DNA from 3 places in the Micromonospora chalcea genome. Region 2 is predicted to be linked to each of the others. Evidence: riboswitches for the same ligand, from Rfam matches in the RefSeq annotation. Region 2 holds a riboswitch; each other region holds the start of a gene.
What was found. Region 2 has a riboswitch for cyclic di-AMP ahead of PVK74_RS07030 (transglycosylase family protein). Riboswitches for the same ligand answer to the same signal wherever they lie in the genome.

Region 1 (3,209 bases), 1.2 Mb from region 2:
TCGGTCCGCGACACGCCGTGCGGCGGTGCGTCAGTGGGGGTTCGGCGGTAATTTGTACCCGTGCTTCCGATCGCGCTCACCTGCCCCGTGTGGTGGGTGGCGCGCTGGACCGCCCGGATGCTCGCCAGTCTCGCCGTGGTCGTCGCCTGTTCGTTCGGCGCGGCCACGCTGCCGACCGCCGCGGCCCCGGCCGCCGCGCCCGGCCCGGCGTACGTGAGCACGCCGGCCGCCCCGCGACCGGAATCCGACCGCGCCGCCGAGCGGCAGGCCCGTCCCGACGGCGCACCCGCGCCCGCCGCACGGGCCACCGACACGCTCCCGAACGACCCGCAGCCGGTCCCGGCCGGCCGGATCACCGCGCCGGTCGGCCTGCGGGCCCCGCCCGCCCGCTGATCCGCCCACGGGCCGCGCCCGTCACCGCACCCACCGAACGTCATCCCGCACCCGCCCTTCGCCGGCCCGGCAACCCCGCGCCGCGCCCCGACCGGCCGTGCGGAGTCTCCCGCCAGGTTCTTCCCGTGAGGTGCCGACCATGTCGCAGACCGCTCTCTACCACTTCCTCACCGCGGTCCCCGAGGCCGCCGCCATCTGGTCCTTCCTGATGCTGCTCGCGTTCGGCCTGCTCGCCGCGCTGGTGGCCCGGCCCGAGCGCGACGGCGTCGCCGAGGCTGCCGCCGATCCGGTGGACCAGGACGCCGCGCGCCGCGACGACCTCGTCCGGTACGCCGAGGAGGTGGCGGTGGCCGCCGCCGGGGCCGCCCAGACGGCCCGTCGCCGCCGGGAACGGTGGCTGGCCGCGCAGGACGAGGCGGAACGCGCCTGGACCGCGTACGACGAGGCGGACAGCGCCGCCCGCCGCCTGGCCGGGGCCGCCGCGCTGGCCGCCCCGCGCACCCCGCGCACCCCGGCGGAGTACGCGGCCCGGGAGCGCTGGCTGCACCACGCCGCCATGACGGCGCACTGGCGCGGCGACCTGTCCGCCCGGCAACTCGCCGACGTGCTGGCGCGCCGCAACGGGTGGGACCCGCGCCGGCACCCGGCCGAGCAGGAGATCGTGCTGGCCCGGGCCGTACGGGACCGGCGCCGGGCCGGCTGGGAGAGCGCCGCCGAGCGGGAGCGGCAGGCGTGGCGGGACGCCGAACTGGCCGCCGAGGCCGCCCGTACGCTCGCCGCCGAGGCGTACGCGGCCACCCTGGCGGTGCGGCCCGCCCCGGTGTCCCGCGGCGCGGCGACGATCCCCCTGCCGGTCGGCGCGTTCGTCCGCAACGCCCGCTGGCGTCCGGCCCGGGTCGGCTGAGGCGACCGAATTGTTACCCGGAATGTGGTGAGCCGGCTCACCCCCGGCGCCGAAACGGGCGTGGAGCGCAGAACGGGCCAATGAGCCGCGCCATTGCCGGTCACGCGCTCGCCGTCTGTCCCCTTTTCGCCTCCCGGGCGCCGTCACCACCGCTTGTCCCATTGAGTGAAGTGAGTAACCGGCTGTTCCGAAATCCGTTACCGGGGATCATGTTTACGCAGGTGGGAGCGCTTGGCAGGGGCAGTACCCGCCGGTAGTGTCGGCGCGTCCGGTGCGGTAACCGATCGCAGAAGGCGACGCCGCGCCGACCCGCCTAATCGTGTCATCACGAACCGGGGAACCATGAGCACCATCGGGGTGAATCCGCGGCCACTGCCGCGGTAGGGCGTACTTCCCGCCCGAATCCGTCAGCTAACCCGGTCGGCGGCCACGGAAGGAGTCCCATCCTCGTGCCCACCCCTCGATCGTCCCCCCGCCTCCACGGCTCCGCGGTACCCGCGCTCGCCTGACGCGACCGGCAAACCGCCCCTGGGCGCCCGGCATCGCGGGCGTACCCGTTCCCCCGGCCCATCCGGCCTGCCAGCACGTGTGAACCCCTCCACGTGCCGGGCCGGCGTGTGCCGATCACGCCCCCCGTGGAGGATTTCGTGAAGCACCACCTGAAGCGTCAGCTGCGGCGGATCGCCACCGAACGCCCGTACCAGATCATCGCCGGATCGGCCGCGGCGCTCGTGCTGGCCGCCGGCGCCGGCACCGCCCTCGCCGCCGGTGAGGACGCCCCGGTCCAGCAGGAGAACACCGCCTCGGTCGCCGAACTCGGCGCACGGCTCGGCGAGCCCGCCAGCCGCAGCGAGGCGCGTATCGGCGTCCCGCCGGCGTCGCCGAGCGCCGAGCCCAGCAAGTCGCCCAGCGCCTCCCCGTCGGCGAAGAAGGCCGCGGCGGACCCGGACGTCACCAAGGCCGCGCCGAAGCCGCCGTCGAGCAAGACGCTGGACTACGACTACCAGGCGCAGATCAACTACTACTACTGCGGCCCGGCCGCCGTGCGCAACGCGCTCAGCGCCACCGGCATCGAGCGCAGCCAGGACGCCCTCGCCGGCCCGCTCGGCACCACCGAGATGGGCACCAACTCGGCCGAGGACACCACGCGCGTGCTCAACCAGCAGGTCAAGGGCAACCCGTACCGGACCCGGATGATTCCCGGCTCGGCCAGCCCGGCCCAGATGGACCGGCTTCAGGCCGACGTGGTCGAGGCGATCAGCAACGGCCGGGGGGTCGTCGCGAACGTCGCCGGCACCGCCACCGACACCAACGGCGGCTGGCACTCGTTCCCCGGCGGCCACTACGTCGCGGTGATCGGCTACAAGGACGACGGCCGGACCGTCCGGATCGCCGACTCGGCCGACCCGTCGCTGCCGTCGTACTGGCTCACCACGATCGACCTGGCGCACTGGATCGCCAGCCGCGGCTACTCCGCCTGACCCTCCGCACCCCCGGAAGGCCGGCACCCCTCCCGGGGCGCCGGCCTTCCCCGTCCCCACCCGCCCTGGCCCGCCGCCCTCTCGGCGCGTCGATCTTGGACTTGTGGCGCCTGGTATGCCCGGCTCGCCCGCTATGGAAGGCACCACAACTCCAAGATCGGCGGCGAGGGCGAGGGCGGGGGCGGGGGCGGGGTGGGGCGTGGGGGCGGGTCGGGCGGGTTCGGTCTCGCGTGTCCGGGGCGGGCGGTGGCAGACTGCGCCAATGGGCGATGCGACGGGGAACCGGCACCTGATTCTCCTGCACGGCATGGGCGCCACCGGCGAGGTGTGGCTGCCCTGGGCGCCGCTGCTGGAGCGCCGCTGGCCCGGGCGCTGGCTCGCCCCCGACCTGGCCGGCCACGGCTGGTCGCCGCCGCTCGACGGCTACTCGT
Region 2 (3,209 bases):
CGGGCCCCGCTGCCGGGCGCGGTGCGCTCGGCGGCGACGAGTTCGCGGACCGCCGGCGCGACCTCCTGGGCGAAGATCTGGATCGCGCGCGGCTCGTCGCTGCCGAGGATGAACGTGGTGATGCCGTGCTCCAGCGTGAGCCCGGCCAGCTCCTCCGCCCACTGCGCCGGCGGCCCGGCCAGGAAGCCGGCCGACGAGCGCGCGAACGTGCCGTTCACGTTGAGCATGCGGCGGATCTCGGCCGGGTCGCGCCCAGCGGCCTCGGCGCCCTCGTCCACGAGCGCGTTCAGGGCGGGCAGCTCGTCGGGGCCCTTCGGCAGGTAGGACAGGGAGGGCAGCCAGCCGTCCGCGGCGCGGCCGACCAGGCGCAGCATGCGCGGCTTGTACGCGCCGACCCAGATGCCCACCTGATGAGCGGGTGCCGGACCGCGCTTGGCGCCGACCACGCGGTAGTGCTCGCCGTCGACGCGGATCATGCCGCGCCGGTCGGTGTCCCAGACCTCGCGGATCACCCGGATCGCCTCGTCCAGGGCCTGGACCGCCGCGCCGGGGGACAGGCGCCGCCCGCCCGTCGCCTCGATCGCGTCCCAGAACGCGCCCGCGCCGAGTCCCATCTCGACCCGGCCGCCGGTGAGCAGGTCCAGGCTGGCCACGCTGCGGGCCAGCACCACCGGCTGGCGCAGCGGCAGGTTGAGGACGTTGCCGGCCAGCCGGATGCGCTCGGTGACGGCGGCCACGTAGGACATCAGCGTCCAGGTGTCCAGGAAGCCCGGCTGGTACGGGTGGTCCTGGAACGTGACCAGGTCCAGCCCGACCTGTTCGCAGAGCGTGGCCAGCGCCACCACCTGGTCGGGCTGCCCGGCGGCGGGGGTGATGAAGCCGCCGAAGGTCAGCTCGTGTCCGTGATCGGTCATCCGTTCCGCCCTCCCGTGATCTTGCTCGGCCCTGCCACGGTAGCTCCACAGGTGGTAGCCCGGCCGGGTGAACACCGTCACAAGAAGTGGACGATCGCCGCAAACCGTCCTTAGCGTCGGTTTCGTTCGCATTCGCGGGCACCGCGGGCCGGAAACGCCAAATCCCGCCGCCGGCCCCGGTAACCGAACCTCGCGCGGGAGCGGGGGAACCACACGTTCCACGGTGCATCGTCACCTCGGGGTGAAGCCGCCACCGGCGGCCGGGCTCCTCGGCCCGAACCCGACAGCTCACCTCGTCGGCGTGGAGGAATCCACATGTCAACTGCATACTCGGCCCGAAGTCGCCGTACCGCTCTCGGTGCGGTGGTGACCGGCGCCGTCGTCGGCGTCGCGACCCTGTTCGGCCCGGCCGCTCCGGCCAGCGCGGGCGTCAACTGGGACGCGGTCGCGCGCTGCGAATCCGGCGGCAACTGGAAGATCAACACCGGCAACGGGTACTACGGCGGGCTCCAGTTCTCCCGCGCCACCTGGAACGGCTACGGCGGCCAGAAGTACGCCGCCCGCGCCGACCTGGCCAGCCGGTCCGAGCAGATCGCCGTCGCGGAGAAGGTGCTGCGCGGCCAGGGCATCGGCGCGTGGCCGACCTGCGGCAAGAAGGGCGGCTCGGCGAACGCCGCGGCGACCCGGTCCGAGCGGGCCGCCCCTAAGAAGGCCACCTCGAAGAAGTCCGCCCCGAAGCGGGCCGCCACGCGCAAGGCCGCGCCGGAGCGGGCCGCGATGACTGCGGCGCCGCAGCCGTCGGCCGGGACGTACGTGGTCCGGCGCGGGGACACGCTGTCGGAGATCGCCGTGGCGCAGCGCGTCGACGGTGGCTGGCGTGCCCTGCACGAGCGCAACCGGGCAGTGGTCGGCGACGACCCCGGCCTGATCTTCCCCGGTCAGCGGCTGCGTCTGCGCTGATCTGGTCCGGACGCCCGGCCGGTTCGACCCGGCCGGGCGGCCGGCCGCCCGCGACACGCCGCGCCGCCGGTGTCCGGCCTGCTCGCGGCGCCGGACGCCACCCGTGACGGCCGCTGACCGCGATTCGTCGGAGCCGGTTGCTAGGGTCACGATGATCGGCTCAGACGTGAAGAAAGCGCGGAAATGACCAACGATCCGTTCTCGGCGGCCGCGAGCATCGACGAACTGCTGACCCGCACGCAGCAGGCGCTCACCGCGATGCGCTCCCGGGCCTCGGAGCACGCCGACGGCGAGCCGGGCGACCTGCTGCGCGCCGAGGGCACCGCAGCCGACGGCCGGGTCCGCGCGGTCGCCGTTCAGGGTGGCCGGCTGGATTCCGTGACGATCGACCCGGACTTGGCCGGCGAGCCCCTCGACGTCCTGTGCGGACATGTCACCGCCGCCGCCAACGCCGCGCTGTCCGAGCTGGACGCCCGGGTCAGCGCGTCGGCGCGGGCCGACGCCGACGCGCTCGCCGCCCGGCTCGGCAGCATGGGTGACCAGGCCGAGCTGTTCGGTCGCGCGATGCACGAGGCGGCCGCGCGGATCCACCGCGACCGCGGCACGGCGTCCCAGGCCGGGCGTCCGGCCTGACCCGACCGCACACGGCCCGGCACGACGCGGCGCCGCCCCGGCACGTGGCGGCGGCCACGCGCGACGCGGCACCGCCCGGCACGACGATGCGGCCGGCCGCCGGGAGGACGACGACCGGCCGCGCTACGCCACGGTCAGCTCAGGGTGACCGCGGTGTCGTCGACGACGAAGGACGTCTGCAGTGAGCTGTCCTCCACGCCGCTGAACGAGATGGTCGCCGTGGTGCCTGCGAGCGACGAGATGTCGAAGGACCGCTGCACGTAGCCGGTGGCCTTGTTCAGGTTGGAGTAGGTGGCCAGCGTGGTGCTGCCGGCCTTGACGGTGAGCTTGTCGTACGCGGTGCCGGTGGTCGTCTCCGCGCTGTCGATGTGCAGCCAGAAGCTGAACGTCGCGCGGCATCCGGCCGGGATCGTCACCGACTGACTGAGCATGTCGGTGTGCGACGAGCCGTACCCGTCCAGCCACGCCTTGTACGAGCCGCCGTGGGCGGCCTGGCCGCTGTCGGTGGTGATGACGCCGGACGAGGCGGTCCAGCTCACGTTGCCCGACTCGAAGCCGGGGTTGGCGAGCTTGTTGCCGGAGCAGCCGCCCGACGGCGGGGTGGTGGTGGCGGTCGGCGTGGGCGTCGGGGTGCCGCCGGCGCAGGTCGGCTCACCCGACTGGGCCGGCACGCTGACCGCCGCCCAGGCCGCCTTGACCGCG
Region 3 (3,209 bases), 3.0 Mb from region 2:
GGTCGAGCTGATCGACCCGGCCGATCCTTCGGTGAAGTCCTACAACATCGCCGAGCACCAGCGCGGCACACCGCTGATCTGGCTGCTGGTGCTCTTCGCCGCCGCGATCGTGGCGTTCGGCCGCTGGCGCGGGCTCGCCGCGCTCGGCGGCCTGGCGGCCAGCTTCGCCATCCTGCTCGGCTTCGTGCTGCCCGGCATCGGTGGCGGCCAGCCGCCGCTGCTGGTGGCGATCGTGGGCGCCGCGTTGATCATGTTCGTGGTGCTCTACCTGACGCACGGGATCACCGCGCAGACGTCGGTGGCGGTGCTCGGCACGCTCGGCAGCCTGGTGATCACCGGCGTGCTCGGCCTGCTCGCCACGTCCGCCACCCACCTGACCGGCTTCGGCAGCGAGGACGCCACCACGCTGTCCATGTTCCAGGGCGACGTGGACCTGCACGGACTGCTGCTGGCGGGCATCATCATCGGCTCGCTGGGCGTGCTGGACGACGTCACCGTCACCCAGGCGGCCACCGTCACCGAACTCGCGCACGCCAACCCGGGGCTGTCCCGGCGGCAGCTCTACCGGGCGGCGACCCGCGTCGGCCGGGCCCACATCGCGTCCACCGTCAACACCATCGTGCTGGCGTACGCGGGCGCGTCGCTGCCACTGCTGCTCCTGCTGGTCGCCGACTCCCGCCCGGTGAGCCAGATCCTCACCAGCGAGTTCCTCGCCCAGGAGATCGTCCGCAGCGCGGTGGCCACGCTCGGCCTGATCGCCGCCGTACCGCTGACGACCGCACTGGCCGCGATCGTGACCACCGCCGGACGGCGCGCGCCCGGTCCGGAGCCGGCGTCGCCCGTGCCCCCGCCGCCCCGTCCGCCGGCCGGACGCGACGACGCGCTGGAGGCGCTCGGCGGCGGAAAGAGTACGGAGGCGACATGGTGACACTCCGCACGGTGACCATCGATTTCAAACGCGACGCTGGTCACGGTGCGCCACGGCGAAATCTCGCTATTGGTCGGCTTCCGGACGTAGATCCGCAGGAGTGCTGTCGGGTAACCTCGCTGCCGGTCACCGCCGAAGGCGCGCACCGGCGCCAGCGGTGCCGCCGCCCAATCGCCTGCGGGCGAGCCGGGGAACCAGGTACATGGGGTGAATCCGCGCGAGCGGTAGGGGCCACTTCCGTCCCGAACCCGTCAGCTAACCCGGTCGGCGGCCGACGGAAGGGAACACTGTGACGCCACCCCTGCGCCGCTGGCTGACACCCCTGGTGGCCGTGCTGGCCTCGCTGGCAGTGCTGGCCGGGCCGAACTCGGCGACGGCGGCCCCCGCCGCGGCGGCCCCGAAGCCGTCCGGGCACGAGGAGGACGGCGAACCACCGCTCATCACCGAGGCGATCGACAGCGCCAACCGGAACTTCCTCCAGGCGAAGGCGAAGCTGGCCAAGTCGCAGGACCGCCAGCGGCGGCTGGCCGCCGAGGTACAGGCGGCACAGGCCGAACTCGAGGCGCTCAGCCCGCAGGTCAACCAGCTCGCCGCCCAGTCCTACCGGACCGGCCGGATGGGCGCGATGGCGATGCTGCTGGAGAGCAACTCGCCCGACTCGTTCGTCCGCCGCGTCAACGCCCTGGACGAGCTGAACCTCCTCAACGCGCAGCGCCTGGCCGCCATCAACGCGGTCAAGAACCGCGCCGAGACGGCCAAGATCGCGCTCGACGCCGAGGTGCGCGAGCAGGAGAAGCAGAAGAACGCGATGGAGCGCGAGAAGGTGCAGGCCGAACGCGCCCTCAAGCTCGTCGGCGGCCTCGGCTTCACCGGCGGCCTGGTCGACGCCACCTCACCGGTCGCCAAGATCGGCCCCGGCCGCACCGCCGACGGCGGCTGGAAGGCCGAGTCGTGCAGCGAGAACGACCCGACCACCTCGGGCTGCATCACGCCGCGGACGCTGCACGCCTACAAGGAGGTCCGGCGCGCCGGCTACACGCGCTTCGTGGGCTGTTACCGGCCGGGCGGGCCATGGGAGCACCCCAAGGGCAAGGCGTGCGACTGGTCGCTGCAGAACAGCGGCTTCTCACCCTGGCACAACAACGACACCCGCAAGTACGGCAACGACGTGGCCGCCTTCCTCATCCGCAACGCCGACCGGCTGGGCATCTACTACGTGATCTGGAACCGGCAGATCTGGTTCCCGGCCACCGGCTGGAGGTCGTACAGCGGGCCGTCGAACCACACCGACCACGTCCACATGTCGATGCTCTGACCTGGACGCAGCAAGAAGGGGCCGCCCCCGTGGGCGGCCCCTTCGTCGTCCGGCGCTCCGGTCAGCCGGCCAGCGCCGCGTCCGCGTCCGCCGGCGACGAGGGAGCGGGCAGTGACGCCGGGACCTGCGCCACTGTCCGCACCTCGCCGCCGGAGAGCCGGTACGACATCCCCGCCACCGTGCACCGGCCCGCCGCGACCCGCTCGGCCAGCACGGAGGACCGGGCCAGCAGCGTCTCCACGGTCTGCGCGATGTGGACGTCGATGATGCCGTCGAGGTCGTCGATGCCCTGCCGGGCGGCGCGCAGCAGGCTGGGCGAGACCGCGTCCACCACCGCTCCCAGGTGCCCGGCCGGAGCGGCGCCGGTCCGGACCCCCTCCCGGGCGGCCTGGACCGCGCCGCAGGAGTCGTGCCCGAGCACCACCACGAGCGGCGTGCCCAGCACGGTGACCGCGTACTCGACGCTGCCGAGCACCTCGGGCCCGGCGGTGTGCCCGGCGGTACGCACCACGAAGAGGTCACCGAGACCCCGATCGAAGATGATCTCCGCGGCGAGCCGCGAGTCGGAGCAGCCGACGATCACCGCGAAGGGGTGCTGGCCGTCGGCCACCGCCGCCCGGTGCCCGGCGTCCTGATTCGGATGCTGCGGCACACCGGTGACGAACCGGTGGTTGCCGGCACGCAGCTCGGCGAGCGCCTGCTCCGGGCTTCTCGGCGTCATCTGCCTCACCTCGTCTACCTGCGGAACGACCAGGCCGGACGGCCTCGCGACTTCACGGTCACACGGCGTCAGGGGCACGTCAAGATTCGTGATACGCATTTCATACTTTCCCGTGCCGGCCCGCGTCCGATTCGGGTCGGCAGCGTCGATGGCCATAGCATGGCCACCATGGCGACGACACCAGGTGAGGACGGGAGCCGCCGCAACTGGACCTTCCTCACCAATCACGGACATGTGCTGCTGGC

Region 1: linked by a shared signal. The riboswitch ahead of PVK74_RS01265 (C39 family peptidase) and the one ahead of PVK74_RS07030 (transglycosylase family protein) in region 2 are both predicted to bind cyclic di-AMP.
Region 3: linked by a shared signal. The riboswitch ahead of PVK74_RS23930 (coiled-coil domain-containing protein) and the one ahead of PVK74_RS07030 (transglycosylase family protein) in region 2 are both predicted to bind cyclic di-AMP.

What each region holds. Positions count from the first base shown of each region.
Region 1 is NZ_CP118233.1:269,203-272,411, forward strand. It holds gene PVK74_RS01255 (hypothetical protein) at 61-393, shown strand; gene PVK74_RS01260 (hypothetical protein) at 533-1,297, shown strand; cyclic di-AMP (ydaO/yuaA leader) riboswitch at 1,598-1,738, shown strand; gene PVK74_RS01265 (C39 family peptidase) at 1,945-2,778, shown strand; gene PVK74_RS01270 (alpha/beta fold hydrolase) at 3,041-3,209, shown strand, end outside.
Region 2 is NZ_CP118233.1:1,496,306-1,499,514, reverse strand. It holds gene PVK74_RS07035 (LLM class flavin-dependent oxidoreductase) at 1-914, opposite strand, end outside; cyclic di-AMP (ydaO/yuaA leader) riboswitch at 1,086-1,231, shown strand; gene PVK74_RS07030 (transglycosylase family protein) at 1,230-1,874, shown strand; gene PVK74_RS07025 (YbaB/EbfC family nucleoid-associated protein) at 2,058-2,507, shown strand; gene PVK74_RS07020 (M4 family metallopeptidase) at 2,642-3,209, opposite strand, start outside.
Region 3 is NZ_CP118233.1:5,312,044-5,315,252, reverse strand. It holds gene PVK74_RS23935 (YibE/F family protein) at 1-928, shown strand, start outside; cyclic di-AMP (ydaO/yuaA leader) riboswitch at 1,083-1,213, shown strand; gene PVK74_RS23930 (coiled-coil domain-containing protein) at 1,218-2,243, shown strand; gene PVK74_RS23925 (carbonic anhydrase) at 2,305-2,964, opposite strand; gene PVK74_RS23920 (helix-turn-helix transcriptional regulator) at 3,124-3,209, shown strand, end outside.